3 regions of the Aurantimonas sp. E1-2-R+4 genome follow, and region 1 is predicted to be linked to each of the others. Evidence: riboswitches for the same ligand, from Rfam matches in the RefSeq annotation. Region 1 holds a riboswitch; each other region holds the start of a gene.

The links. Region 1 has a riboswitch for thiamine pyrophosphate ahead of thiC (phosphomethylpyrimidine synthase ThiC). Riboswitches for the same ligand answer to the same signal wherever they lie in the genome.
Region 2: another riboswitch for thiamine pyrophosphate. It lies ahead of VQ045_RS19450 (YkoF family thiamine/hydroxymethylpyrimidine-binding protein); the one in region 1 lies ahead of thiC (phosphomethylpyrimidine synthase ThiC).
Region 3: another riboswitch for thiamine pyrophosphate. It lies ahead of thiB (thiamine ABC transporter substrate binding subunit); the one in region 1 lies ahead of thiC (phosphomethylpyrimidine synthase ThiC).

What each region holds. Positions count from the first base shown of each region.
Region 1 is NZ_JAZHLK010000042.1:4,857-14,785, forward strand. It holds gene thiO (glycine oxidase ThiO) at 1-710, opposite strand, end outside; gene thiC (phosphomethylpyrimidine synthase ThiC) at 715-2,529, opposite strand; TPP riboswitch at 2,681-2,798, opposite strand; gene VQ045_RS16680 (carbohydrate ABC transporter permease) at 2,890-3,801, opposite strand; gene VQ045_RS16685 (carbohydrate ABC transporter permease) at 3,806-4,738, opposite strand; gene VQ045_RS16690 (ABC transporter substrate-binding protein) at 4,861-6,177, opposite strand; gene VQ045_RS16695 (ABC transporter ATP-binding protein) at 6,316-7,380, opposite strand; gene VQ045_RS16700 (D-alanyl-D-alanine carboxypeptidase family protein) at 7,711-8,625, opposite strand; gene VQ045_RS16705 (SMP-30/gluconolactonase/LRE family protein) at 8,866-9,750, shown strand.
Region 2 is NZ_JAZHLK010000064.1:7,989-17,917, reverse strand. It holds partial or broken gene VQ045_RS19485 (transposase) at 1-108, opposite strand, end outside; partial or broken gene VQ045_RS19480 (DnaJ C-terminal domain-containing protein) at 149-892, opposite strand; gene trxC (thioredoxin TrxC) at 993-1,439, opposite strand; gene VQ045_RS19470 (hypothetical protein) at 1,657-1,941, shown strand; partial or broken gene VQ045_RS19465 (P-type ATPase) at 1,938-2,561, shown strand; partial or broken gene VQ045_RS19460 (IS3 family transposase) at 2,614-3,883, shown strand; AL1L pseudoknot at 2,898-3,052, shown strand; partial or broken gene VQ045_RS19455 (IS5/IS1182 family transposase) at 3,923-4,030, shown strand; TPP riboswitch at 4,296-4,402, shown strand; gene VQ045_RS19450 (YkoF family thiamine/hydroxymethylpyrimidine-binding protein) at 4,392-5,003, shown strand; gene VQ045_RS19445 (ABC transporter permease) at 5,043-5,810, shown strand; gene VQ045_RS19440 (ABC transporter ATP-binding protein) at 5,797-6,531, shown strand; gene VQ045_RS19435 (ABC transporter substrate-binding protein) at 6,536-7,516, shown strand; gene VQ045_RS22095 (LLM class flavin-dependent oxidoreductase) at 7,513-7,923, shown strand; gene VQ045_RS19420 (C69 family dipeptidase) at 8,042-9,469, opposite strand; gene VQ045_RS19415 (ABC transporter ATP-binding protein) at 9,471-9,911, opposite strand.
Region 3 is NZ_JAZHLK010000005.1:88,856-98,784, reverse strand. It holds gene yidC (membrane protein insertase YidC) at 1-1,707, opposite strand, end outside; gene rnpA (ribonuclease P protein component) at 1,707-2,096, opposite strand; gene rpmH (50S ribosomal protein L34) at 2,125-2,259, opposite strand; gene VQ045_RS04100 (M48 family metalloprotease) at 2,493-4,025, opposite strand; gene VQ045_RS04095 (thiamine ABC transporter ATP-binding protein) at 4,211-4,948, opposite strand; gene thiP (thiamine/thiamine pyrophosphate ABC transporter permease) at 4,945-6,570, opposite strand; gene thiB (thiamine ABC transporter substrate binding subunit) at 6,626-7,648, opposite strand; TPP riboswitch at 7,697-7,795, opposite strand; gene VQ045_RS04080 (thiamine diphosphokinase) at 7,917-8,555, shown strand; gene VQ045_RS04075 (HlyD family type I secretion periplasmic adaptor subunit) at 8,572-9,891, opposite strand.

The DNA.
Region 1 (9,929 bases):
CTCTCGATCATCGTCGCGCCGACCATGAAGATGCCGTCCACACGCGGCACGACGTAGATCGGCTGACGCGGATGCAGGAGACGGATTGGCCGCGACAGCGACACCTCGCCCGTCCGCAGCAGCACCATTTCACCGCGCACGCCGCGCAGCTCCGGCAAGGTCTCGCGGGCGGCAAAACCACGGCAATCGATGACCGTTTCGAAGCCCGCGGACGCAGCGCGCCCGTCCTCACCGAAATGGAATGCGACCCCCATCCCCTCCAGCCGCCGGGCCAGCGCCTTCAAGGCGCAGCGCGGGCACAGATGCGCCTCTTCCGCAAACAGCAGCCCTGCCTGGAACCGCCCGGCGAGGCTGGGTTCCAGCTCGGCGATTTCCTCGGCGCCGATACGTTCGAAATGGTCGGTGCGCCGGGCGAAACGGTCGAGCTCCGCCCGGTCGCGCGGCGGCGCGAGGACCAGGCTGCCCTGCCGCGCCACACTGGGAACGCGGGCCGCCCACCAGTCGGCGGCGCCGGCGCCGAGCCGGACCACCTCGGCCTCGGCGCTTTCGCGCTCGCACCACGGCGCCAGCATGGCGCCGGCGAGACGCGACGCCGCACCCTCGCCGATGGCGGCGCCACGCTCGAACACCGTCACCGAAGCGCCCCGCTCGGCGAGCACGGTGGCCGAGGCCAGCCCCGCGACGCCGGCGCCGAGAACCGCGATCGGCATCGGCCTACTCCGCCGCCTCGCCGGCCGCGTTCGCCGGCATATAAAGGTCGCCGCCCTCACGGTATTTGCGGGCCATCTCCTCCATCCCCTCTTTCTGCGCCTCGGCGCGGATATCGTGGGAGATCTTCATGGAGCAGAATTTCGGGCCGCACATGGAGCAGAAATGCGCCGTCTTGTGCGCCTCCTTGGGCAGCGTCTCGTCGTGCAGCGAGCGCGCCGTTTCCGGATCCAGCGAGAGGTTGAACTGGTCCTCCCAGCGAAACTCGAATCGGGCCCGCGACAGCGCGTCGTCGCGCAGCTGCGAGGCCGGGTGGCCCTTGGCGAGATCGGCGGCGTGGGCGGCGATCTTGTAGGTGATCACCCCGACCTTGACGTCGTCGCGGTCGGGCAGGCCCAGATGCTCCTTGGGCGTTACGTAGCAGAGCATGGCCGTGCCGAACCAGCCGATCATCGCCGCGCCGATGCCGCTGGTGATATGGTCGTAGCCCGGCGCGATGTCGGTGACCAAGGGCCCGAGCGTATAGAACGGGGCCTCGCCGCAGACCTTCATCTGCAGATCGACATTTTCCTTGATCTTGTGCATCGGCACATGACCGGGCCCCTCGATCATCACCTGGCAGTCCTTGGCCCAGGCGATCTGCGTCAGTTCGCCGAGCGTTTCCAGTTCGGCGAACTGTGCCTTGTCGTTGGCGTCGGCGATCGAGCCGGGACGCAGGCCGTCACCGAGCGAGAAAGACACGTCGTACATCCGGCAGATGTCGCAGATTTCCTCGAAATGCTCGTAGAGGAAGCTCTCCTTGTGGTGGTGCAGGCACCATTTGGCCATGATCGAGCCGCCGCGAGAGACGATGCCGGTGACCCGCTCGACGGTGAGCGGGATGTGACGCAGCCGCACGCCGGCATGGATGGTGAAATAGTCGACACCCTGCTCGGCCTGCTCGATCAGCGTGTCGCGATAGACCTCCCAGGTCAGATTCTCGGCGATGCCGTCGACCTTCTCCAGCGCCTGGTAGAGCGGCACGGTGCCGATCGGCACCGGCGCGTTGCGGATGATCCACTCGCGAATGTCGTGGATGTTGCGACCGGTCGACAAATCCATGACCGTATCGGCGCCCCAGCGGATCGACCAGACCATCTTCTCGACCTCTTCGGCCATCGACGAGGTCACGGCCGAATTGCCGATATTTGCGTTGATCTTGACCAGGAAATTGCGCCCGATCGCCATCGGCTCGAGTTCGGGATGGTTGATATTGGCGGGAATGATCGCCCGCCCCGAGGCGACCTCGTCGCGCACCCATTCGGGGGTGATGAAATCGGGGATCGTCGCGGAGAACGGATGGCCGTCCCGCTCCAGCTCGGCCTTGGCCTGCTCGCGCCCGAGATTCTCGCGGATCGCGACGAACTCCATTTCCGGGGTGACGATGCCGGCGCGGGCATAGGCGATCTGGGTGACGGCCTTGCCGCCCTTCGCCCGCAGCGGCGCATGGGAGACGGGAAAGGTGGGAACGCGCTTGGCGTCGGAGGTGACGCCGTTGTCTTCCGGCCGGACCACCCTGCCGGCATAGTCCTCGACGTCTCCCGCGGCGAGCGTCCAGTCCCGCCGCTTGCGGGGAAGGCCGGCGGCAATATCCGTCGTTGCCGTGTCGTCCGTATAGGGGCCGGAGGAATCATAGACGGTGACCGGCGGCTCGCCGGCGGTCGGATGCACCGAAATTTCGCGCATCGGGACGCGTACTTCGGGGTGGAGTGTCCCGGCGCGCCAGATCTTGCGGGATGCAGGCAGCGGGCCGCTGGTTACGGTGGGTGTCAGGGCGTTCATAGGCTCTCCTGTTCGACGAGGAGATCCAGTTCCGCGGTTTGGGTAAGATTGGGCCGTTTCACACCGGGGGTTTCCCGATGCCTCTTCCCGATTGTCGTCGCCAGAGAACGCGCCGCGTAGGCGGCGGGTCGTCAAAGGGGAGAACGGATCGGGAAGCGGCTCACTCCATCCCTACGCCAGTGTCAACTGGATCAGGTTCGTAGGGTCGCCGCGCGCTTCTTGAGCCGTCGGCCTCTCAGTTCCTTGCCGGAACTCCCCTTGGACGAGCGAACGCTATCAATTCAGCGGCCAAAGTCAACGGCGATCTGCGCCGACCCGGAGACCGGACCGCCAAATGTCGTGAAAGCACCGCCGAAGCGCCTATTCCTTCACCGCGCCGGTCATCGACGAGACGTAATAGTCGACGAAGAAGGAGTAGAGGATGACGACGGGGAGCGAGCCGAGCAGAGCCCCGGCCATCAGCGCCCCCCATTCGTAGATGTCGCCGCGCACAAGCTCGGTCAGCACGCCGACCGGGATTGTCTTGTTCTCCGACGAGGAGATGAAGGTCAGCGCGTAGATGAACTCGTTCCAGGACAGCGTGAAGGCGAAGATGCCGGCGGAGATCAGGCCGGGCACGGCCAAAGGCAGCACCACCTTGGTCAGGATCTGCCAGCGCGTCGCCCCGTCCACCAGCGCGCTCTCTTCCAGCTCGAAGGGGATGGTGCGGAAATAGCCCATCAGCAGCCAGGTGCAGAACGGGATGAGGAAGGTCGGATAGGTCAGGATCAGCGCCAGCCGGGAATCGAAGATGCCGACATTGAAAACGATGAAGGCGAGCGGAATGAACAGGATCGACGGCGGCACGAGATAAGCGAGAAAGATCAACAGACCGGTGACCCGCGCGCCGGTGAAGCGCACCCGTTCGATCGCGTAGGCGGCGAAGACCGAGGCGGCCAGCGCAATCGCCGTCGAGGCAACGGAGACCAGCATGGTGTTCCACAGCCAGCCCGGATAGGAGGTCTCGAAGAGCAGGAAGCGGATATGCTCGAGCGTCGGCTTGACCACCCAGAACGGGCTATAGTCGGTATAGTTGGTCAGCTGGTGGTTCGGTTTTACCGCCGTGATCGCCATCCAGTAGAATGGGAACAGCAGCACGAACACGAACACCGCCAAGGGCAGATAGACCACGAGGATGCGGCGCGGCAGCGAGTTGAACTGCTGCATGCCTTCGGTGTCGTCATGCACGGCGACGGTGCGGCCGGGAAGCGTTTTTTGGCTCACGGGGGTCATCTCCTCAGTCGGCCGCGCCCTGCTGCCATTTGCGTCGCTGTAGCCCGAAGAACGAGAACAGGATCGCGGCGAGCAGGAAAGGAATCATGGCGACGGCGATCGCCGCGCCCTCACCGAGCTGGCCGCCGGGAATGGCGCGCTGGAACGAGAGCGTCGCCATCAGATGCGTCGCGTTGACCGGGCCGCCGCGCGTCAAGACGTAGATCAGCTGGAAATCGGTGAAGGTGAACAGCACCGAGAAGGTCATCACCACGGCGATGATCGGCGTCAGCAGCGGCAGGGTGATCTTGGTGAAACGCTGCCACGGCGTCGCGCCGTCGAGCGCCGCGGCCTCGTTCAGCGATTGCGGGATCGTCTGCAGCCCCGCGAGCAGCGAGATCGCCACGAACGGAATGCCGCGCCAGACATTGGCCGCGATGACCGAGGCGCGGGCCTTGTTCGGATCGCCGAGGAAGTTGATCGGCGTGTCGATCCAGCCCCACTGCATGAGCACCCAGGAAATGATCGAGAACTGTGAATCGTAGATCCACCAGAAGGCTAGCGCCGACAGGACTGTCGGCACCACCCAGGGCAGCAGGATGATCGCTCGGAAGAAGTTCTTGAACGGCAGGCGCTCGTTGAGGATCAGGGCCAGCCAAAGGCCGAGCACGAACTTCAGCACCGAGGCGACGAAGGTGTAGAGGACGGTGTTGTAGACCGACAGCCAGAACACCGGATCGTCGAACAGCCAGGCGTAGTTTTCCAGACCGACGAAGACGCCGGTGCGACCGATGGTCGTATCGGTAAAGCCCAGCCAGACGCCGAGCCCGAGCGGATAGGTGAGGAAGAACAGCAAGAAGATCGCCGCCGGCAGCATGAACAGCAGCCCGAGGCCGTTCCGGCTTTGCACGAACCGGCGCAGGATGGATGGCCGCGGTACCGCCTGGACGCTCGACATCGCTTGCTCGTTCCTCTTTTGCTGCCCGGCCCACGGGATCGGGTAAATCACGCCACATCGCTGCGGTCTTGATGGTCGAAAACGCCAAGGGGCGCCAGCGATCGCCGGCGCCCCTCGTTTGGTTAGCGGTAGTAGCGGGCGATACGCCGCTCGGCGTTGGCGATCGCCTCTTCGGCCGTCCGTTGACCGGTGACCGCCTCCGCAAACATGTCGACGACCACATAGTCGGCCATCACGCCGGCCGACGAGGGTCCGAGCGGCCCGGCAAAGCCGTTCGGGCGCAAGCTCGCCGACGCCTTGGAATAGGGCTCGTGGATCGGGTCCGAGGTCCAGATCGGATTGTCGGCGAACGCCTTCAACGGCTGGCAGCAATAGGCGCTGGCACCCTGAATCCAGGCGTTCATCTGATCGGGCTGGTACATGAAGGCGATGTAGGCCTTGGCCGCCTCCGGGTATTTGGTGTGCTTGAAGACGTTGATCGTCGAGGTCTGGTGCAGTTCCACCGACTTGCCGACCGGACCGATCGGCAGGTTGGTCGTGCGCATGTCCTCGGCGATCTCCGCCATCGCGGGGTCTTTCTTGGCGGCGTAGTAGAGTGAGACTCCGTTTGCCGTCAGCGAGATCTGTCCGGCCAGAAAGGCGCGGTTGTTGTTGATGTCGAGCCAGCTCTCGGTGCCCGGGATGAAGGTCGCGTAGAGCGCCTTGGCGTATTCGATCGCGGCTTTGGTCTCGGGGCTGTCGATCGCCGGCTTACCACTCTCGTCGACGGTCATGCCGCCATGGCTCCACAACAGCCAGTGCGCGTAGTTGTTGCCGTCGCCGACGGCCTTGCCGTGCGGGAATCCGGCGGGCGTGCCCTTGGCCTGCATCGCTTTGCAAAGCTCGAGGAAGCCGTCGGTATCTTGCGGGAACTCGTCGAACCCGGCCGCCTTCATATGGCTGTCGCGATAGCAGATGGCGTTGCCGATCGCGGTCAGCGGGACGGCGATGAACTTGTCGCCCTGCTTGGCGTAGCCTTCCAGGCCCTCGTACCAGCCGCCGCTCTGCTCGCCGAGCGCGGTGGCGACGTCGGTGACGTCGACGAGCTTGTCGGGATACTGGAACGGATCGTCGAACCAGCTCATCACCATATCGGGGCCGGAGCCGACATTGGCCGCGACGGCCGCCTTGGGACGCACGTCCTCCCAGCTTTCCTGGTCGATCTGGACCTCGACGCCGATCGCCTCGGTAAACGCCTTGGTGTTGGCGTTCCAGGCTTCTTCCTCACCGGACACGAACGGCACCCAGCGAAGCAGCCTGAGACTTGCGCCCTCTTCCGGCTTGAATTCCGGCATGGCCCCTTGCGCGAAGGCGCGGCCATTTCCGAGCATTCCGCCGAATGCCGCGCTCGCCGCGAGGCCCGCCGTACCCTGTAGAAGTGTTCTGCGATTGATCGTCATTGCTATCTCCTCCTCTTGAGCGGAAGCGCTCCCTGCACTCTCCGTCGGCGGCCTCCCGCTGCCGCGACGGTCTGTCTGGCTTAGTCTCTCATTGTTGGCATCGACAGGCCGCTTAGGCCAGACGCGTGCCGACTGAGATCACTCCGAGACGCGCGCCCCGGACTTGGCGTCGAACAGATGCACCGCGTTCGGGTCGATCGACACCCGCAGCTCGTCTCCCGGCCCTTCGGAAATGCGCTCACGGAAGACGCAGATTATCTCGGTCTGGCCAAGCTTGGCGATGACGTGGGTCTCGGAGCCTGTCGGCTCAACCACCTCGACCTTGAGCGGCACGTCACCGCCGAGGCTCATCCCCTCCGGTCGCACGCCGTAGATCGTCTCGCGTCCAGGCTCGACCTTGCCCGGCCGCGCGATCGGCAGTCGATGTCCATCGCCCGTGACGAAATATGTTCGGTCGTCCGGATCGGCCGCGCCGGTCACCATGTTCATCGCCGGCGAGCCGATGAAACCAGCGACGAAAAGATTGTCGGGACGGTCGTAGAGCTCCAGCGGCGTGCCGACCTGCTCGACGATCCCGTCGTGCATGACGACGATCTTGTCGGCCATGGTCATCGCCTCGATCTGGTCGTGGGTGACGTAGACGGTGGTGGTCTTCAGGCGCTGGTGGAGATTCTTCATCTCGGAGCGCATCGAGACGCGCAGCTTGGCGTCGAGATTCGACAGCGGCTCGTCGAACAGGAACACCTGCGGCTCGCGCACGATCGCCCGCCCCATGGCGACGCGCTGGCGTTGGCCGCCGGAAAGCTGGCGCGGATAACGGTCGAGCAGATGGGTCAGGCCGAGGATTTCGGCGGCGGGCTTGACCCGGGCTTCGATCTCGTTCTTCGAGGCACCCTTCAGCATCAACGAAAACGCCATGTTCTCCGCCACGGAGATGTGCGGGTAGAGCGCATAGTTCTGGAAGACCATGGCGATATCGCGGTCCTTCGGCGGCAAGGCATTGACCACCCGGTCGCCGATCAGGATCTCACCGGAAGAGATGTGCTCCAGCCCCGCGAGCATGCGCAGCAGTGTCGACTTGCCGCAGCCCGACGGGCCCACCAGCACGACGAACTGCCCCTCCTCGATATCGATCGAGACGCCATGCAGCACTTCCACCGGACCGAACGCCTTGCGCACGTCCCGGAACGTCACCGATGCCATTCGCTTCCCCACAATGGATTCTTTTCGTTGCCGGCATACTGTCCGCTTCGGCCACACAACGCAATCGGGCCTGTCGCCTTTCGTATACCTTAATTGCAAAACGCTACGATCTGCGGGCTTTTGCAAGCGATTTTTGTCGATCAGCGTCCGGTGATCGAAGAATCCACTGTCGACCCCGCCGGGGCATCCCGTCAATGGCGGATTCCCGTTTGCCGTGCGGGATCAGCCGGCCGTTGCCGGGCCAGAGCCTCGAACGGCGAGAAAACCAATGTCGTAGCTGTCATATTGCCGGATCGCCGGACTTTTCGCGAAGCCGGCCGGGCGCCAGACTCAGCGCTCGGCGAACTGGGCAGCGCCGAGATATTGGTCGATCAGCGCGGCCACCTTGGCGTCGCGTTCCTTGCCTTTTTCGCCGCCCATCACGACGACGATGATCCGGCGTCCGCCGCGCTTGGCGGTCGCGACGAGGTGGAAGCCTGCGTCGCGGATATAGCCGGTCTTCAAACCGTCGACGCCAGGCACCTTGCCGAGAAGCTTGTTCGTCGCCTTGAAGCTCTTGCCGCCATATTCGAACTCGGTCACGCTGAACAGCGGCGCATACTGGGGAAAGCGCGACAGCAAGGCGCGGCCGAGCGTCGCCATGTCGCGCGCCGTGGAGATCTGGCGCGGATCGGGCAGGCCGGAGGCGTTGGCGAATTGCGTCCGGCTCATGCCGAGGGAGCGGGCCTTCGCCGTCATCGCCGCCGCGAAACCATCTTCCGAGCCGCCGAGGTTTTCCGCGATGACGGTCGCGACGTCGTTGGCCGACTTCACCGCGATCGCCTGGGCGGCGTCGCGGACGCGGATCGTCGATCCTGCTTTGAGGCCGATCTTGGCCGGCGGCTTCGACGCCGCGTTCTCGGTGACGACAAGCTCGCTGTCGAGCGAGAGGCGACCCTCGCCGATCGTCTCGAACAGCAAATAGAGCGTCATCATCTTGGTCAGCGAGGCCGGATAGCGCAGGCCGTCGGCCGCCTCCTCGTAGAGCGTGCGGCCGCTGGCGTAATCAAGGACCAGCGTGGACTGCCCGCGGATCTCCGCTTCGCCGGCGAGGGCACTGGCCGCGCGTGGCCCACTCGCTGACATCAAGCCGGCGGTCGTCAGCTCCGTCGACTGGCAGGCGACGAGCGACAGCGCGAGGAGCGCGGCGATCGTCGCTTTGAAGGGCGCGACAAGGCCGGGCCGGGCGAAAAGGCGGAACGTCACTGGGGCGGGGCTCTCGATTGGCTTGCCGGGAGCTAGTTGGCCACGGCGCTGTCTGTCAAACTAACCCTGCGATCTTGAATCTTGTTTAACGACCAATGTGTTGCGGAGGGCACATTGGAGCGACGAGCGCCGGGACGTGTCTTGTCCCATCTCGGGCTCGTCGCGCCGGATCGACAGGGCCGGATCGACAGGGCCGGGCGAACGGGCCATTCTTGGTTGATAGAAAAGTCTGGACCGCCGATGACCGACGCCGAAATTTCCGTCAGCCTCTATTGCGACATCGCCTGCCAGCTGGGCGAGGGTCCGACTTACGATCCGGCGACCGGCACGGCGTGGTGGTTCGACATCGAGGGCCGATCCCTGCTGGAAAAAGGCGGAGACGCGGCGGAAGCGACCGTCCATCCCCTGCCTTTCATGGCGAGCGCCCTCGCCGTCGTCGATGCCGAGCGCCAGCTGATCGCGGCGGAGGATGGCCTTTATCTTCGCGAGACGGCGACCGGGCGGCTGTCGCTGCATCGGCCGCTGGAGGCCGACAATGCGGCGACGCGCTCGAACGACGGCCGCGTCCATCCGTCCGGCGCGCTGTGGATCGGCACCATGGGCAAGGCGCACGAGAAGGGCGCCGGTGCGATCTACTGGTATCGCGGCGGCGAATTGCGGACGCTCTATTCCAACGTCACGATCCCGAATGCGATCTGCTTTTCGCCCGACGGGCGCCTCGCCTATTTCACCGACACCGCCATCAACCGTCTGATGCGCGTCGCCGTCGAACCGAAAACCGGCTTGCCCACCGCCGAGCCCACCCTGTTCTTCGACCAGCGCGGCGGCAAGGGTGGGCTCGACGGCGCGATCTGCGATGCCGACGGTGTGATCTGGAACGCGCGCTGGGGCAATGGAACGGTCGACGCCTATTCGCCGGAGGGGACGCGCCTCCGCACGATCGCAATCGACGCCCGGCAGGTCACCTGCCCCTGCTTCGTCGGCCCGAAACTCGACCGGATGATCGTCACCTCGGCCTGGTCCGGCCTCTCGGAAAAATCGCGTAAGAATGACCCGCATGCCGGCACGACCTTCCTCATCGACCTTCCGGTGCGGGGCCGCCCTGAACCCAAAGTCCTGCTATGACGAAGCGATGGGTCGACACTGCTCGTCGTTAGGGGAGCAGACCGACGATTGACCGCGTAAGGTCAGACGCCGCGCTTCGTCCTCATCCGCTGGCTTTCCTCCAGCGCGGCAAAGCCGTAAGAGGGCCTTGGCAATAGGTGCGGAGGCGCCGACGCGACGGTGTCTTAGCGCGTCTGTAC
Region 2 (9,929 bases), on a different contig from region 1:
CTCGCGCTGCGTACGCCCGCTCGTCTCGACCAGACGCACAGCCTCCACCTCGAATTCCTTCCCGAACCGGCGAGTGACTTGCCCATGAAATGCTCCTCTTTCCTTCAGAAGAGCTCTCCACTTTATCGAGGCGAGTCCACCGCAACGTTGTGCCGGTATTGGACCACCTCGGAACGGTCACCTTGACTGGGCCGGTGATGGTCGGCACCTCGATCCGGGCGCCCAGGGCCGCCTCCGTCAAGGAGACCGGCACGTCGACGTGAATGTTACCGTCCTTGGAGCGAAAGAACGAATGCGGCTGGACATGCAGTTCGACATAGGCGTCGCCCGGGGCTCCACCGCCGAATCCGGGCATCCCTTGCCCTTTCAGCCGCAGCATCTGCCGGTCGGCTGCACCTTCGGGGATCTTGACCTGCAAGGTCTTGCCTTCGGGTAATGTGATCGTCCGCGTCGCGCCATTGGCCGCATCCAGAAAAGCCACCGGGAGCGCGTAACTCACATCCTGTCCGCGCGCCCTGAACGTGCCCTGGGCTCGTCGTCCTCCACCCGAAAACGCGCGGGACAGAAACTCCTCCAAATCTTCATTGCTCGCAAATCCGTCCTGTGCGGCGTGCGAAGCGTAGGCGGGGCCGTCTGCGAAGTCGCGATAGAACCGCTCATGCGGGCGCTCGGTTCCGCTGGCGTCGATTTCGCCCGCATCGAAGCGCCGGCGTTTTTCCGGGTCCTTGAGCAGGTCGTTCGCCGCCGACAGGTCCTTGAACTTGCTCTCAGCCTCCTTGTCGCCCGGATGCAGATCCGGATGGTGCTTGCGCGCCAGTTTCTTGAATGCGGCCTTGATCTCCTTGCTGGTCGCGGAGCGGTCGACGCCGAGGGTCTCGTAAGGGTCCTTCATGCAACTGATTCCATGCCAACCATGCCTCGAATGCCCGTGTTTTTTATCGGTACTGCGCAACGCTCCGACGCCTCTGTTGCGGCGCCGATGGATGGCAGGCTCAAGCCGCCGCAATCGGCAACTTGTCACGCACCCATTGCACGATCTGACTGGCCGACATCGCGCCCGAGGTTCGGGCCGCCTCCCGCCCATCGAGGAACAGGATCATCGTCGGAATACCGCGAACGCCGAGGCGAGAGGCGGCTCCCTGTTCGGCTTCCGAATTGAGCTTGATCATGCGGACCCGCGGCTCCAGATCGCGCGCCGCGGCCTCATAAGCGGGCGCCATCGCCAGACATGGTCCGCACCAGGGGGCCCAGACATCGACGAGAACCGGAACCGTACCGCGCGCGATCTGGCGGTCGAAATTCTCCGCGCCGACATCCTCGGGATGGCCGGCGAACAGCTTCGCCCCGCATTTCCCGCATTTGGCGCCGCTGGCCGATCGCGACGGCGGCAAGCGGTTGACGCCGCCGCACTTGCTGCAGACCACACGTGTCTCGGTCATTCCGTTCTCCTTCCGCCCGGTTGGGTGCGACGGCCGGCTGCCTCGCGTCCAGATCCGAAGCGGCCGACACCGCCGTAGTGACTCCGGGCGGCCTGTACCTCTCGTCATGATGCACATTGTCTCGATCGATTGTTTGACCTTGCGCAAGTCGCGGCGGAGTTCGCTGTGGTCTGGTCGTCGGCCATGGCGCTCGGCCCCAACTCGGAGTCACAACCCAATGATCCCGCCGAATGGTAAACTCGTCGCGGTCGCCGACTGCGCGACCCTCAAACTGTTCCGGAACAGAGGTGTCGAGCCCGATATCGACATCGTGGCCGTCGACGAACCGAAGGTCGCGGCGACCAACCCCGGGTCGGGCGCCCGACACAGGAATGCCTCGGCCAATCCGGGGGGGCACCGCAGTGCAGGGGATGGTTTCGCGGTGGCAAGGGCGTTGCAGGATGAGTCTGCCAACCCCGATGGCCGAGCCGCGCAGCTGAATCCAGGACAGGGTATCCGTTGAACTCAATCCTCCACGATCGTCTGAACACCGCCCTGCTGACCGTTGCATTCCTTGGCCTTGTCGGGGGGCTCGGCCTGACATTTGCCGATCTGTCGCAACTGGCGGATACGATCTGGGCGGCGGGTGTCCTGCCGGTCCTCGCCGCCTTGGTCGTGGAGATCGTCCGGAGTCTGCGGCAAGGCGAGGTCGGGCTGGACATCGTCGCCGCACTGTCGATGTCGGCGGCACTGCTGTTTGGCGAAACGCTCGCGGCGGCGGTCGTGGCGCTGATGTATTCGGGGGGAACCTTCCTTGAAAGCTTCGCCGAGGGTCGCGCCCGACGAGAGATGAGCGATCTTCTCTCTCGTGTGCCTCGCACCGCGACGCGCCACCGCAACGGCGCGCTCGACGACGTGCCCTTGGATGACGTCGAGCCTGGCGATCTTCTGCTGATCCGGCAGGGGGACGTGGCGCCCGTCGACGGCACAGTCGAAAACAGCCGCGCGATGGTCGACCAGTCGGCGCTGACCGGCGAGTCGATGCCCGTACGTCTGGAGCATGGGCAGGACGTGATGAGCGGTTCGACCAACGCGGGCGAACCTTTCGACCTGCGCGCCAATCGCCGGGCGGCCGACAGCACTGAACCGCCCCGGGTTTCCCGGAGACCTCATTTCCTGAGAGAATGGGGTCATGATGACGAAACAGACATCGAAGAGATATTCGCCGGAGGTCCGCGAGCGGGCAGTCCGAATGGTTTTGGAGCATCAAGGCGAACACGCCTCGCAGTGGGAGGCGATATCGTCGATTGCGGCGAAGATCGGCTGTGCCGGCGAGACGCTGCGCAACTGGGTTCGCCGGGCCGAACGCGACCAGGGCGTTCGCGCCGGTCAGACGAGCGATGAGCGCGGCCGGATCAAGGCTCTCGAACGAGAGAACCGCGAGTTGCGGCAGGCCAACGAGATCCTGCGTAAGGCATCGGCGTATTTTGCTCAGGCGGAGCTCGACCGCCCGTTCAGACGATGACGACGTTCATCGACAACCATCGTGACGTCTATGGGGTCGAGCCGATCTGCCGTTCGCCATTGTCGCTCGGACCAATGGCGCGACATGGCTCACTCTGCCGATCGCCCCATCGACGTATCACGAGCACGCGGCTCGCAACCGCGATCCTGATCGTCGCCCGGCCCGCGAACGTCGCGACGACGAACTCTGCCAGGATATTCGCCGTGTCTTCGAAGCGAACTTCGGCGTCTACGGCGTTCGCAAGGTTTGGCGCCAGATGAAGCGTGAAGGCATTGATGTCGCCCGCCGCACCGTTGCCCGACTGATGCGAAGCCTTGGCCTGAAGGGCGTCGTTCGCGGCAAGCCGGTGAAGACGACGATCAGCGACAAGGCTACGCCCTGTCCGCTGGACCTGGTGAACCGGCAGTTTCAGGCTGCGTCGCCGAATGCCCTGTGGGTCAGCGATTTTACCTACGTCGCCACCTGGCGTGGCTTCGTTTACGTGGCCTTTGTTATCGACACCTTCGCCCGCCGGATTGTCGGCTGGCGCGTCTCACGAACGGCCCACGCCGACTTCGTCCTCGACGCCCTGGAGCAGGCGCTCCATGACCGGCGGCCCTTCGCCGGCGGTGGCCTCGTGTGCCATTCCGACCGCGGATCCCAATATGTCAGTATTCGCTACACCGAGCGTCTGGCCGAGGCCGGCATCGAACCTTCTGTCGGAAGCGTCGGAGATTCATATGACAACGCCCTGGCCGAAACGATCAACGGCCTGTTCAAGGCCGAAGTAATCCATCGACGCGGCCCGTGGCGAAGCTTCGAAGCGGTCGAGTTCGCCACCCTCGAATGGGTCGACTGGTTCAACAATCGCCGCCTGCTCGAGCCGATCGGAAATATTCCTCCCGCCGAGGCGGAAGCCGCATACTACGCCCAGCTTGAGGCCATGCCGATCGCCGCGTAGAACTCAAACCAAACGGTCTCCGGGAAACCCGGGGCGGTTCAATGCCGCAGGCTGTCCAAAGACTTCGAGAACCTGTCGCGCAGCGCGCTCGCCTTCCTCAAACTGGCGTCTATCCGCTTCATGATGCGAAGGCTCTGTTTGAAATGAATAACTTTCCGGACCGACTCTAACACTACTTTGGGCGATGTCACGTTGTTTCCTTGGCAAGGATCTTTGTGTAGTTGGGGGGGGCATGAGCAGGACCGCGCCGACGTACAAGAAACACCGCTATAGCGATGACCGCTCGGAGCCCACTATGACTGATGCTGCATCGCACACATTCGGTCGCAGTGCGGCGGGCGCAGTTATTCGAGGCCAGAACGATCCGCCTCGTCTCGAATTGACATTCTGCTGCGACTGGCCACATATCTGCCGACATGGCCAGGGGTGCTCCGTTCGGGGCTGAGATGCGCGAGACCGCGCGAACCCTTCACAGCTGATCCGGGTAATGCCGGCGGAGCGAGGAAACATGTTCATAGGCGCGCAGGTGTCGCTCTATCCGATGACGTCGGAGTTCGTGGACGTAATCACATCGGGGCTCGCCGCTCTAACCCCCTACTACAGTGAGTTGCGGATCGAGACGGACGACATGTCGACCCTGATGGTCGGCGCGCCCGATCCGCTGATCGACGCGATCCGGGATCTGTTTGCTGCCGCCGCGCGGCAGCCCGATCATGTCACGATGCATGTCACCCTGTCGCGGGGATGTTACGGTGAACCCGACGATCCCAGTTGCCGCTGCGAGACGCTGGCGCGCGCACAGGATGAAACCTTCGAGGAGCGAAAGGCTCTGGCGCGGGACGCGGTCGCCGGCGCGCCGGATCTCGGCGTCGGGATCGACGTCCAGTTCTCGCTCTACGTGCTGGGCCAGGACCGCCACATGGACGAGATCTACGGTTGCATCGAGTTTCTGAAAGGCTCGGGCACTTTCCTGAAGTCCAAGAACTTCTGCACGCGGCTGCGCGGCGATGCAGGCGCGGTGTTCGAGACGGTGCGGCAGGCGTTCCTGCGCTTCGGTCCTGCCGAGGGACATGTCACGATCGACCTGACAGCCTCCGTCAACAGCCCCAGCTTCGCCTGACCCCGCCCGTCGCACAGCCGGTTCGCGTCCGGAGACGTCATGCAATCCCTGCGACACATCCTGCCGACAGTGCTGATCGCTTCGGCGCTTCTACTGGCCTGGCAGGTCTATTGCGCGCTTGCCGGGGTCTCACCGCTGGTGCTGCCCGCGCCGACGGACGTGCTGCGATCCCTCATCGTCGAGCGCGCGCGGATCGGGCCCCATGCGCTCAGCACGATCTGGGTCGCCACGCTGGGCTTCTCCACTTCGGTCCTTTTCGCCTTTGCCGCCTCTGTCGCCCTGCATTTCAGCCCTTGGCTCCAGCGCGGCCTGATGCCGCTGCTCGTCGCCAGCCAGACCATTCCGCTCGTCGCACTGGCGCCGCTGATGATCCTGTGGTTCGGCTTCGGGCTGTTGCCCAAGGTGCTTCTGGTCATCCTGGTCACCTTCTTCCCGATCCTCGTGAGCCTGCTGTCGGGCTACGGCCAGGTGCCGCAGGCCTATCTGGATCTCCTGACCTCGATGCGGGCCGGCAAACTCCGCATCTTTCGGCGTGCGACGCTGCCGGTGGCGCGGGCGTCGTTCTTCGCGGGGCTGAGGATTTCGGCCACCTATGCCATTGTCGCGACGATCTTCGCCGAGTATGCCGGCGCGCGGCAAGGGCTCGGGATCTACATCCTCACCGCCAAGAACAGTTTCCGCGCCGATCTCGTGCTTGCCGCCGTCGTCGTCTCGGCCGGCCTGACCCTGCTGCTCCTGGGTGCGCTGCGCCTGATCGAACGACTCACCGCACACGGCCACCGACGAGGGCGCGATGCTGCGGGTTGAGGGGCTGACGGTCCGGGTGGAGGCGCGGACGCTGGTCACGAATTTTTCGTGCGAGCTTCGGGAGGGGCGGATTACCTGCCTGATTGGGCCCTCGGGCTGCGGCAAGACATCCGTGCTCAAATGGCTCGCCGGCATCCTGCCGCCCGGCATCGAGGCAAAGGGCAGGGTCACGCTCGACGGCGCACCGATCCTGCGCCCGCATCCGAGCATCAGCTATCAGCCGCAGAGCGACGCTCTGTTTCCTTGGCTGACCGTCACCGACAACGCGGCGCTCGGGCTCGAGATGGCGGGACTGCCGCGCAGGGCCGCGCGCGAGAAGGTCGCGGACCTGTTCGTCCCGTTCGGGCTGTCGGGATGCGAAGATCTCTATCCCGACCAGGTCTCGGGCGGCATGCGCCAGCGCGCGGCGTTCCTGCGCACGATCGTGCAGGACAGCCGTTTCGTCCTTCTGGACGAGCCGTTCTCGGCTCTGGACGCCGTGACGCGGCTCAGGATGCAGGACTGGCTTTGCGCTCGTCTGGCCGAGACATTGCGCGGTGTCCTGATGGTTACCCACGATCTACACGAGGCTACACAGATGGCCGACCACATCCTCGTCATGTCGGCGCGGCCGGGCCCCCTTGTCGCCGACATCCCCATCACCACCCCCCGCGAGAGGCGGAGCGAAGTGGCGTTGGCCGAAATCCGCACGACCCTCAGAACCCTGCTACTCAAGGAGTGATACGATGATCCGCAATCTGCTGCTCGCAGCCTGCCTGACCCTGCCAATCGCCGCCGAGGCCCGGGAAAAGGTGACCATCGCCCTCGACTGGACGCTGAACACCAACCACGTCGGCCTGATCGTCGCACGCGACCGCGGGTTTTACGACGAGGCCGGGCTGGAGGTGGAGATCCTGCCCTATTCGGACACCAGCTCGACCGCGCTGCTGGCCGCCGATGTCGCGGATTTCGCCTATATGACCTCGCTCGGTTTCATGAGCGCGCGCCCCGCCGGAGCCGACATCATCGCCCTCTGGGCCACGATGCAGCACGAGGCCGGGCGGCTGGTCTACAACAGCGCCAACGAAGCGATCACCCGCCCGGCGGATCTCTCGGGCAAGACCTATGCCGGCTTCGGCAGCGCCTGGGAGGACGCGCTGATCGGGACGATGATCCGCAACGACGGAGGCGAGCCGGTCTATGACACGGTGACGCTGGGCACCGGCGCATACGAGGCGCTGGCGACGGGGCGCGTCGACTTCACGCTCGAGGTCGCGACCTGGGAAGGCGTGAACAGCGAGCTTCTGGGGCGCGAGCAGTCTTCCTTCATCTACGCCGACTACGGCGTCCCCGATCAGCAGAATGGCTACATCGGCACCCGTGCCGAGATCCTGCAGGACGATCCGGAGACGGTGACGGTCTTCATGAAAGCGACGCAGGCCGGATACGAATGGGCGGTCGATCATCCCGAGGAAGCGGCGGAGCTGCTGATCGCCGCCGGCGACTTCCCGAACCCGGAGCTGGTGCGAGGCTCGATGGAGAAGATCGTCGCGGGCGGCTACATGCGGGACAGCAACGTCCCCGTGGGCAAGATCGACGCCGATCGTTTCGCCGAGATGGCGCAATTCCTCTTCGACAGCGGCGTTCTCAAGGACCCGAGCGGCGCACCGCTGGAGTGGCCGGGAGATGTCGCGGACTGGTTCGACCAGAGCTGGATGGACGAGTGATCCTGAATGCGGTCCTGTTTGGGCATGGCAGCCACGAGGCGGCCTGGCGCAGCCCCGGCATGCGCGCCACCGCACCGCTCGAACTGTCGCATTGGCTGAGTTGCGCGCGGAAGGCAGAGGCCGCCGGGTTCGACGGCCTCTTTCTGGGTGACATCCTCTGCCTGCAGGACCGTCCAGAGCATCATCCGTCCGAGACGCTCGATCCGCTCATGGTACTGGCGGCGCTGGCCGGAGCGACCGATCGGCTGACGCTGATCGGTACCGCCTCGACCAGCTTCAACCATCCCCTTCACCTCGCCCGGCGTTTCCACAAGCCGCACCACGCGGCCGGTGCGCTCGGCCGCGATCAGAGTGGTGCCGGAGCCGCCAAATCCGTCCAGTACGATCTCGCCACGGCGGGTGCCTGAGCATAGTCCAGTACTGATACCTTGATATCAACCATGCCGTCCTCGGAAATCTTGAAATACTCCGCGTGGACCCGCTGACCCGCTGACCCAAAGACCTCGTCCCCGCCCGTGAACCGCGTCACCACACCTGAGGCGGAGCGAGGGGAACGTCGGTCAGGTTCAGATTGTCAGAAGCCCGCAAGGTCACGTAGGCTGCTGCGCTGAGCGCCTTGCAGTCGGCAAGGGCGCGATCGAACCATCTTTCGCTGAACTCTGTCAGCAGGTGTGACGCCAGCGTGCTCTTGCCAGCATCGCAAAGGATCGCAGCGCTCTCCTGAACGGCGGCGAGCTCCTCGCAGATCAGCGCCTCGATATTGCGCCAGTGGCTGCCCACGTCGCCGAGCAGCTTTTCCTGTTCCTGAAAGGCCAGGTGCATCAGCCGCTTGAATTCGTAGGCCGCAGAGTCGGCGGTCTCGATCCCTTGAGGGACGCGCGATACGACTTCCGGGTTCTGGGTCTCTTTCCGGCGATCAAGGAACCGCGCGCTCTCGCCCGAGGTCAGATAGCGGTGCTGACGATAGGCTGGCGGCACCGAGGTCTGACAGAGCCAGACAGGCATCAGTGGGGCAGTAACCGGGCCGACCGGGGCATGCCACATCATCCTCAGTTCGGGATGGGCGGGATGTTCCAGAGGCACGACCTGTCCGTAGCCCGCTGTGTCGCCGGTCAGGCGTTCGGTCGAAATCGACCAGAACACGTCGGCGAGCCCGATCTTTTCGCGGCGCGACGCACGGCTGTGCATTTCTTCCTCGATCCATACGGCACCCACCCAGGGGCCTTTCCCATCTCCGTAGATGCGGTTGACGTCAAACGGACCCTCGGACGGATCGTACCAGCCCCGCTGACGCGCGGTGCTGATGAAATGCGGCGGAAACAGAAAGTCCGCGTCGGGCGCCTCGGGAATGACACCGATGTATCCCGGCCGGGACGCTCGGATGCTGTCGTCGCCCAGGCGTTCCGCGACCCAGAGGCCCAGTCCGCCGGCAAACTCGATCACCACCCATGCCTCATCGGGGTCGGCGATGATGTGTGAATTGCCCCCGTAGGTAGAGTAGCCATGACTGGCGATCAGCGATCCGATCAGAGCGACTCCCTCCCGCGCCGAGCGCGCGCGCTCCACCACGATGCGCGCGAGATCGGAGTAGTTCGGCCCGGTCTGATCCTTAGGCGTGATCTCGACGAGCGCCTTGCTGGAGTTCGACCAGATATCACGCACCGCGACCCCATGCTCGTTCAGCCCCCCGTTGGTCAGCGGCGCCGGAACGCCGAGATAGTGGCTGTAGTTGACGCGCATGTTGCGAAAGGTCCGGGGCGCCTGGGGAATTCCCGACAGATGGCCCGGCATGTCCGCCTGCGGCGTCACTCCGACCGTGATTGTCGCACCCTCTGTGTGGTCCTGCCGCGGGTAGATGTCGAGCCAATGGCTGGACGGCTCGTCCCCGTAGCCCGCGAGATAGGGGATGCCGGTCGCCGTATGCGACCGACCGATATAGATGCCGTAACTCAATTCATTTTCCCTTTCGCAGGCGTTCCGCTGGCTGGTTCAGCGGAAAATGGCAGGCATGGATCCGCCCGTTGTTCTCACAAAGATGCGGTGGTCTCACGGCCCGGCAGAGATCCTTCGCATAGGGACAGCGACCTACGAAATCGCAGCCCTTCGGGCGGTTCAGCAGGCTCGGAACCTCGCCCGAGATCGACACATGCGTGCGTCGCTCGTCGGGATCCGGCTGCGGTATGCCATTCACGAGCGTTTCGGAATAAGGGTGCATTGGCGCGTTGAAAATATCGTCGGCGGGGCCTTCCTCGACGATGCGGCCCAGATCCATGATGGCCAGACGGTCGCTGATATGGCGCACCACCGGAAGGTTATGGGTGATGATCAGGTAGCCGAGCCCGTGCTCGGCCTGAAGATCGGCCATCAGGTTGAGGATTTCGCCCTGGACTGACATATCGAGACCAGCGGTGGG
Region 3 (9,929 bases), on a different contig from region 1:
CAGGAAGTTGTTCCATGTCCAGTAGATGACGAGGCCGGCCGGGAACGAGGCCAGCATGAAGGTGAAGATCACTGGCATCCAGGTGAAGATCATCTGCTGGGTGGGGTCCGGCGGCGTCGGGTTGAGCCGCATCTGGATGAACATCGTGATGCCCATCAGGATCGGCCAGACGCCGACCAACAAGAAGCTCGGCAGATCGACCGGAACCAGGCCGAAGAGATTGAAGATGCTGGTTGGATCGGGCGCGGCGAGATCCTGGATCCAGCCGAAAAACGGCGCATGCCGCATTTCGATGGTCACATAGAGGACCTTGTAGAGGGCGAAAAAGACCGGAATCTGGATCAGGATCGGCCAGCAGCCGGCCGCCGGATTGATCTTCTCCTCCTTGTAGATCCGCATCATCTCCTGCTGCTGCTTCTGCTTGTCGTCCTTGAAGCGTTCGCGCAGCTCGGTGATCTTGGGTTGCATGTTCTTCATGCGCGCCATGGATTTGTACGACTTGTTGGCGAGCGGGAAGAAGATCAGCTTGAGGACGACGGTAACCGCCAGGATGGCCAGGCCGAAATTGCCGATGAAGCGATAGAACCAGTCCAGCGCGTGGAACATCGGACGGGTGATGAAATAGAACCAGCCCCAGTCGATCAACTGGCCGAACTGGCGGATGTCGAGCGTGTCCTCGTAGCTGTCGATGACGTCGACGACCTTCGCGCCGGCGAAGGTGCGGTTGGTCGCGGTAGCGGTAGCGCCCGGAGCCAGTGTCATCGGATCGGCAACATATTCGGTCTGGTAGCGCGGCCGGTTGCCGGTCAGATAGAGGAAGCGCGACTGGAAGGGCTGCCCGGCCTGCGGGATCAGCGTCGTCGCCCAGTATTTATCGGTAATGCCGAGCCAGCCGCTGGCGACCTTCGGCGGCACGTAGCGCAGGTCGTCCTCGATCGCGGAATATTTGACTTCGGAGAGCCCGTCCTCGCCAAACACCCCGAGCAGCCCCTCGAACAGGACGTAGACGGAGGCCACCTCCGGCTTGGAGTAGCGGGTGACACGCCCGTAGGACGACAGGGTAACTGGCTGCGCGCCGTCGTTGCGCACCGTGTCTTCGACGGTGAACATGAAATTTTCATCGACGGAAATCTGCCGCGAGAAGGTCACGCCCGCGCCGTTCGTCGTGGTCAGCGTCACCGGCGTTTCCGGCGTCAGGGTCTGGTTGCCCTCGGCCTGCCAATTCGTCGTTGGACCGGGCAGATCGCCGGCATTCTGCCCGATATAGCCAAATTCGGCGAAATAGCCGGTCGGCAGGTTCTCGGGCGACAGCAGCACGATCGTCGGCGAGGTATCCTTGACGGTCTCATGGTAATTCTTGAGCCGCAGGTCGTCGAGGCGGGCGCCGGTCAGGTTGATCGAGCCCGACAGCGCCGGCGTGTCGATCGGGATGCGCGCACCGGAGGCGACGGCTTCTTCGCGGGTCGCCGGAACCGCCGCAACGGAACCCTCACTCGGCACGACGCTCTCGCGCCCCGCCGGCGCGACGACATTCTCCTGGGGGGTACCCGCCGGCGTCTGCGGGGTCTGCAACGAACCGTCGTTCTGAACCGTTTCTGTCGCTTGCCTCTGCGCGTCCATACGCGGGCTGACCACCAGAAACTGCCAGCCGACGAGAACCGCGATGGAGAGCGCCATGGCGATCAGAAAGTTGCGGTTGTTTTCCATCAATCAGACCCCGATGGACGCCCTGGCGGACGCCGCTTCACTATGGTCGGATCGCGATCCGGCCGCTTCGCACGCGCAAACCGTCGGGACAGTTCGTCCTTCAGGGTGGCGAAGGGCATGGCCAGCACCTCGCGCCGCGCGACGATCACATAATCGATGCCGGGCGCCATGTCAGCCTCGGCGTCAAGGCGGATCGCCTCGCGCAGCCGGCGGCGGATTCGATTGCGCACGACGGCGTTGCCGACCTTCTTGGTCACTGTCAGACCGACGCGGGGAGCCTCGCCATCGCCCCGATCAAGGGCTTCGACAAAGAAAAACGGGCCGTTCAAGCGACGGCCCTTGCGCGCGGCCAGAAATTCCGCGCGATTTCTCATCTTGCCGACGGCCATCGGAGATCGTCCGGCGGCCGCGACGCAACTAGGCCGAGAGCCGCTTGCGGCCCTTGGCGCGACGCGCCGCGATGACCTTCTGGCCACCATTGGTCGCCATGCGCGAGCGGAAGCCATGACGGCGTTTACGGACGAGCCGGGACGGCTGATAGGTACGTTTCATCGTATCAATCCCGCGCTCGGATGCGCGGACCCTTCATGTGTTCCGAAATCTGGGTACGGAGCAGGAGGAAAGCGCGCAACAACCCGTCGCGCGGAACGCTGCCCACTCGTGTGGGCGCTTATAGGAAGGGTGGGGGGCAAAAGTCAATCGGCCGATGGCGCCTTCAAAGTGCGTTCGCGCAACATGGCCGACGCGACGCCAAGGGCTTCATGGCTACGCCGTCGCCTCCGACACTATTCCGTGACGATCTTGTAGCGCCCTCCCGCGCGGACCTCTTCCCGGCCCTCAAGGCCGTTCAAAAGACGGAACATCTGCGATTTGCGGTCGACGCCGACCATGCGAGTCGCCAACCTTTCGGCCGTGTCTCCCGCCGCAGCCGTCACGATCCGGATTCGCAGGGGCTTGAGCGCGGCCTTTTCCGAGGCGCTGAGCAAACGAAAGGAACTGGCGACACGATCGGCGACGGTGCCGACGGAAGCCGCGGACGCGGCCTGGACGGCCGTCAGGAACCGATAGACCTGGCCGCCAACGCGGATGATCGTCACCTCGAAGGCGTACTCGCCCCCGCGCGCCCGCGCCGAAACCGCGTCCAGATTGCCGATTCGCCGTTTGCGGATGGTCGATGGATCAAGTCCGCCGATCCAGCCGCTGTTGACGTAATCAACGAGGCTGGTGGTTGCCGGCAGGGCCACACCATCGAACCGAATCGCGGTGTCGCCCGGCCCCGTCGCCATAACGGCTTCGGCGGTATTGTCGATAAGAAAGCCATCGGGAACCTCGAAGGTGATGCCGAGGCCGGGATGATAGAAACGCCGCTCGCGCACGTAACCTTCGGCAGCCGAGTCCCCGAACAGCATCCCGTCGATGCCCGACAGATACCGGTCGCGGTCGGTCGCGCCGGTACCGGACGGGCCATATTGGCGCGCGTGACGCGCGGCGAGGTCGATGCGTTGCGGTGCCGACGGATGCGAGGCGAGAAAATCGAGATTGGGATCGTTTGCCTGAAAGGCATTCCGGATCTTGGAATAGGAATCCATCGCACCCAGGAAGCGCGAAGCCGCAAACGGGTCGTAGCCGGCACGGGCGACGTGGCGGATGCCGAGCACATCGGCCTGCAATTCCTGCTTGCGAGAGAACTGAGCGAGATTCAACCGATTGCGGGCGAGTGCGATCTCCCCGGCCGGCTCGCTGGCCAGAACTTCGTTCACGACGCGGCTGGCGATCTCGGCCGCCTGCTCGCGCTGCTGGCGCTCGATGCCGTGATTGGCGGTGACATGGCCCATCTCGTGACCGATCACGGCGGCCACTTCAGCGGAATCGTTGGCCAGCGCCAGCAGACCGCGGGTCACATAGACGTAGCCGCCCGGCAGCGCGAAGGCGTTGACGTTCGGAGAATTCAGAACGGTAATTCGGTAGGCGCGGTTCGGATCCTCCGTCACCGCCTGAAGCTTGCCGACGACCGTCGCCAGGGTTCGTTCGAGTTTCGGATCGGAATAGGCGCCACCATACGCCGCCAGGATCTTCGGATGCTGCGCCCGTCCGATGACCGATTGCGGGTCGCCCTGCTGGATGTTTTCGAAGGTGATCGGCTGGCGCGTCGCCGCATAGCCGGACTTGGCGTCGCGGCCGACATCGCCGGCCAGACCGTCCAGGCTCGCCTCCAACGACGTACACGCGCCAACCGCCATCAACGCGGCCAGCGCCGCGCCGCGAAGCGCCGCGCGTGTCACACGCCTTGCGGACCAGACCCCGGACATCATTTCCATCGGTGCGATCACCGCCCCCGCCAATATGCCGCAGAAATTCAGCTCTGCCCTGTTCGCACAAGACCCTTAGCCGAAACGCCACGCTCCGCGGAAGGATCGATCCGCAACACGACGTCGCAAATCCGCGGCGCGCCCCCTCATCATGGATGCCTTCCCGGCTAACAAGCAAATTTGCCGGAAATGCGTCATGAATCAGAAACCTTTGTGCCGAGATAGCGGGCGACACGCGGATCGGTCCGGCCCGACAGGATCGCGCGCGTCGGCCCCACCGCGAGCACCACGCCTCGATCGAGGAATGCGACGCGATCGGCGTGGTCGGCCGCGTCGTCCGGATGATGGGTCACCATCACCACGGTCATGGGACGCGGCGCGCGTTCCGCACGAAGCGTCTTCAGCATCCCCAGCATTTCCTTGCGCAGCGCTGGCCCCAGCGCCGCAAAGGGCTCGTCGAGCAGCAGCAGCGGACGATCGCGGAGGAAAGCGCGAGCGAGCGCGACGCGCTGGCGTTCGCCGCCGGACATCGCGGCGGGACGACGGGCTTCGAAACCCGCAAGGCCGACGGCCTCCAGCGCCTCCAAGACGCGGCGCCGGTCGTCCTCGGACAGGTGAAGATTCGGGGCGATGCCGAGCGCGACGTTACGAAACACGTCGAGATGGGGGAACAGATTGTTCTCCTGAAAGACGATGCTGAGCGGCCGCTCGGCGGGGGCGACCCCGCTCATGTCGGAGCCGGCGATGCCGACCCGTCCCGAATCGGGGGTCGCGAAACCGGCCGCCAGATCGAGCAGCGTCGACTTTCCCGCGCCGCTCGGGCCGATCACCGCCAGCCATTCGCCCTCGATCACCTTGAGATCGAACCGCATGTCGCTGCCCTCATAGGCCAGGCGAACGTCTTCGAAGGATAAGGCCGGCACCTCGCTCATCGCTTTTCTCCCGCGCCTGCCAGCCCGCGCTCGGCCAGCACCATCAGGCCGAGGCACAAAATTCCGAGAATCAGCGCCAGACCGGCCGCGTCGCTGGTGCGATAGCTCCCCATGCGCTGCAACAGCAGATAGGGCAGCGTGACGAGGTCCTGGTTGCCGAACAGGGCGATCGCGCCGAGATCGCCGAGCGAAATCGCCAGCGCGAAGGCGAAGGCGAGGCCGAGCGCGGGACGCATGGCCGGCCAATCGACGAAGCGCAGCCGCGACAGGCCGGCGAGCCCCAGACTGTCCGCCAGTCGCCCGGTCGCCTGATTGGCAGCGGCCAGCGCCGGCCCGACGATCCGCACGATGAACGGCACGGCCATGGCGGCGTTGGTTGCGACGACGACATAAGGCGCGGCGGCGAAGACGTCGGTGACCTGACGCAACGCCAGAAACCAGCCGGCTCCGACGACGATCGGCGGCACCACGAGAACGAGGCTGGCGGCCGTCTCCAGCCCCTTGCGCGCCGTGTCCCGGCCACGACGCGCCCCGGACGGCGCGCCGCGCAAGGCTTCGAGGGCGAGGATCACCAGGACCGAGACGAGAAGCGCCAGCGATGCCGCGGCAAGGGCGATCGCCAGGCTGGTCAGCGCCGCGCGCCGGACCGCCGGATCGACGGCGAGCGAGACGAGGTCCGCCTGCAATCCGCGCACCAGAACCGCGACGAAGGGCGACAGGACGAAGGCTACTCCGAGCGACAGGATCGCGGCATCCATTGCCGCCCTCACCCGGCTCGGCCGGTCGTAGCGCAACGCCCGGCCGCCGAGGCCGAACCCGGCCGCGACATCACCGCCGAGCCGGGTCGCGAACCACAGGATGATGGCGGTCAGGGCGATTTGCAGGAGGGACAGCGCGATCGCCCGACCGGGGTCGAACTCATAGCGAAGCGCCTGATAGATCGCGACTTCCAGCGTCGTCGCGCGGGGTCCGCCGCCGAGGACGAGGACGAGCGTGAAACTCGTCACGCAGAGCATGAAGACGAGGCTCGCCGCCGCCGGCAGGCTAGCGCGGATCGCCGGCCATTCGAGCAGCCGGAAGGTGGCGAGCGGCGTGAGAGACAATTGCCCGGCGAGCTTCCAGCTTTCGGCCGGCACGCGATCCAGCGCCGCCACCATCAGCCGGGCGGCGAGCGGCAAGTTGAAAAAGACATGCGCAATCAGGATGCCGGCCAGGCCATAGACGTCGAGCCGCGGCAGCCCGATCGCGGCGAAGGCGCCGGACAGCACGCCGTTGCGACCCCAGATCGTGATGATGGCCAGCGCCCCGACGAGAACTGGCAGCGCCTGCGGCAAGAGGAACAGCCGCAGCACCGCCCGGCGTCCGGGAAAGCGCGCGCGGTGGAGCGCGACGGCCAGCGGCACCGCGCCGGCAAGTGACAAGAGCGTCGACAGCGCCGCCTGCTCCATGGTGAAGAGCACGACGCCCCGGATATAGCGGTCGGCGAAGAGTGCCGGCAGATCGGGCACGGCGCCCGTCGCCGCGAGCAGGAACACGAACGCGCCGCCGAGAAAGACGATCAGGGCCGCGGCGGCGGCAAAACCGAGGCCGATGCGAAGGGTCCGGTCGGTGGAGCCGGTCATGGCCGCGCGCGCGATCGAGCCCTGCCGCGCCGTCCAACGCGGACGCCCAGGCGCATCAGCGGCCGATCGCCTCGAGCCATTCCTGCGTCCAGGCCTTGCGGTTCGCCGCAACCGTCTCGGGATCGATGAACAGCGGCGTCTCCACCTTGACCAACCGGTCGAACGCCTCCGGCATTTCGATGCCGTCGATCACCGGCAGCGTCCAGTTGGTGGTCGGAATGATCGACTGGATTTCGGGGGTCAGCATGAATTTTAGGAATTGGCGCGCCAAATCCGGCTGATCGGCGTTCTTGAGCAGGCCCGCGACCTCGATCTGGAGATACTGGCCTTCCGAAAAGGCCGCGGCCTGATAGCGCTCGGAGCCTTCCTCGACCATGTGATAGGCCGGCGATGTCGTATAGCTCAGCACCAGCGGCACCTCGCCATTGGTGAACAGGCCATAGGCCTCGCTCCAGCCGGGCGTGACGGTCAGGATGCGGTCGGAGAGCTTTGCCCACTTGGCTTTCGCCTCCTCGCCATAGACCGCCTTCATCCACAGAAGCAGACCGAGCCCCGGCGTCGAGGTCCGCGCGTCCTCGATGGCGATCTTCTGCTCGGAATCGCCGGACACGAGGTCGTCGAGGCTCTTCGGCGGATTGTCGATAGCCTCGGTGTCGTAGACGACGGCGAGATAGGAATAGTCGTAGGGCACGAAGACCGGATCGGAAAAGCCCGTCGGCACCGTCAGCTTGGACAGATCGACGCCGCTGTCGGCGAACAGGCCCGTCGCCTTGGCTTCCGGAATGAGGTCGGAGGTCAGCCCGAGGGCGATGTCGGCGTCGCTCGTTTCGCCCTCCAGCTTCAGCCGGTTGAGGATCGCGACCCCATCCTCCAGGCCGACGAATGTCAGGTCGCAATCGCAGACCGCCTCGAACGCCGCCTCGATCTTAGGCCCCGGCCCCCACTCGGGCGTGAAGCTCTCATAGGTGTAGACGGTGAGTGTCGGCTTGCCATCCTGCGCCAAGGCGGGAGCGGCGAAGGTGGACAGCACGGCGAGGACAGCCGCACCGGACAAAAGCTGCGGTGGGATAGTAATCATAAAGGGGCCTCTCGATGCGGCGACGTCGGAAGAGCCGCGCCGCGAGGACCTCGCGAACGCCCGCAATCCCTCCGCCGGTACGATCCGGATCAGGTTCGACGGGTTGGCGCGACGCCTCTCAGCCCGAAGGCACCCCGTGTGAGCTGCCGAAGATTTAGCGGCAAGCTCCGCCACCGGCAAGGGCAACCGGTCCAACGGCCGCTACTTCGAGCGGGTGGGCGCGTTTCCCCCTCCCCTTCGCCGCTTCCACGCGCTAGATCACGGCGCCATGCGCTTCACGATTCTTCTTGCCGGCCGCGTCGATCCGACACCCGCCCTTGTTAATGCAGTATCCGGCACGCGAGTGATCGCCGCCGACGACGGAATTCGCCATGCCACGGCGTTGGGGCTCACCCCGGAACTGTGGGTCGGCGATTTCGATTCCAGCCCGGCGATTGCGGCCGGCGAATTCTCCGACATTCCCCGCGAGACCTTTCCGAGCGACAAGGACCAGACCGACGGCGAACTCGCCATCGACGCGGCGGTCGCTCGGGGCGCGAGCCGGCTGCTGCTTGTCGGCGCGCTCGGCGGTCCACGCAGCGACCATGCCTTCGCCCATCTCATCCTGGCGCTGCGCTTTGCCGCGCGCGGCCTCGATGTCGAGCTGTTCGACGGCCGTGAGCATGGTTGGCCGCTGTCCCCGGAGCCGCGCCGCTTCGATCTGACCCCCGGCGCGCAATTCTCGATCCTGAAATTCTCGGATCTGTCGGGACTGACAGTCGTGGGCGCGAAATGGCCGCTGGCCGATGTCGACGTGCCGTTCCATTCGATCCTGACCCAATCGAACGAGGCGCTCGGCGAGATCGTCGTCGGGTTGCAGGAGGGCTCAGCGATGCTGATCGCCCAGGCCGACCCCACGGTGCGGTGAGGCGATGCCGAGCGGTTCAATCCTCCCGGAAGGCCCTTGAGAAACTGTCGGTGATGGGCTTGGCGAGATATTCCAGGAAGGTGCGCTCGCCGGTCGCGATATAGGCCTCCACCGGCATGCCCGGATAAATCTGGTCGCGGCTGATTTCGGGTGGCAGGTCGTCGATCATGCTGAGCCGGGCGGTGTAGTAGGGTTGCCGGGTGGTCTGGTCGATCAGCCGGTCGGCGGAAAGATAGGTGACCTTCGCCTCCACGGTCGGCGTGGTGCGCGTATTGAGCGCGCTGAACCGCAGCCGGGCCCTTTGTCCGAGCGAGATGACGTCGACATCCTGCGGCGAGACCCGAGCCTCGATGAGGAGATCTTCGCCGGTCGGCAGGAGTTCGAGGAGCTGATCGCCAGGCCCCACTACGCTGCCGGAGGCATTCACGCTCATCTTGATGATGATCCCATCGCTCGGCGAACGAACGATGATGCGATCGAGCACATCCTCGGCCGACCGCAGCTGTTCTTCGGTATCGGAGATCTGCGCCCGGATTTCATTGAGCTGCGTCACCGCGGTCTCGACGCGCTGCGTTTCGAGCCGCGCCAGCTGCGCCTGCGCTTCGACGATCTGGATTTTCGCCGCCAGAATGCTGGAAACACCCTGCCCTACCTGACCGACCAGATCTGCCTCGCTGCGAAGCAGCGCGGTATATTCCGAGCGATTGGTCAGGCCCTTGTCCAGCAGCGTGCGCTTGCGCGACACTTCCTCCCGAACGACTTCGAGTTGGCGCTCGATCGCCGTCTGCTGCGCGGTCATCCCCTCGATCTGCTCGCGGAGGGCCTGGACACGCTGGCCCATGATCACCTGTTCCTGGCGGTGACGGTCCAATCGGGCGGTGAACTCGCGTTCCTGCTCGATGAGAAGATCGCCGATGCCTTCTGTCCCGGCCAACTGACGCAACACCGGCGGAAACGACAACATCTCCAGGCCGTCGCGCTCGGAGGTCAGCCGCTCGGTCCGCGCCTCCAGGCCGACCATCTGTTTCTGCAGACGATTGCGTTGCGCTTTGGGAGCTGTCGGATCCAGGGCGAACAGCGCTTGTCCCGCCTTGATGCGCTCGCCCTCGCGCACGAGGATGCTCCGTACGATCCCACCTTCCAGATGCTGGACCCCCTGGTTCTTGCCGGCCGCCGCGACCACCCCCGGCGCGACCGCGGCGCTCGCCAGCGGCGCCAGTGCGGCCCAAGCCCCGAAGCCCAACAGGAAGATCGCCGAGAGCGCGACTCCCGTCACGGTGATCAGGCGTATTCCGGTCTTGACGTCGCTAGCCCAGCCGTCGCCGTTCTTCGTCATGGGTATCCGCTCCATTGTCGGCGACCGCGCCATCAAGC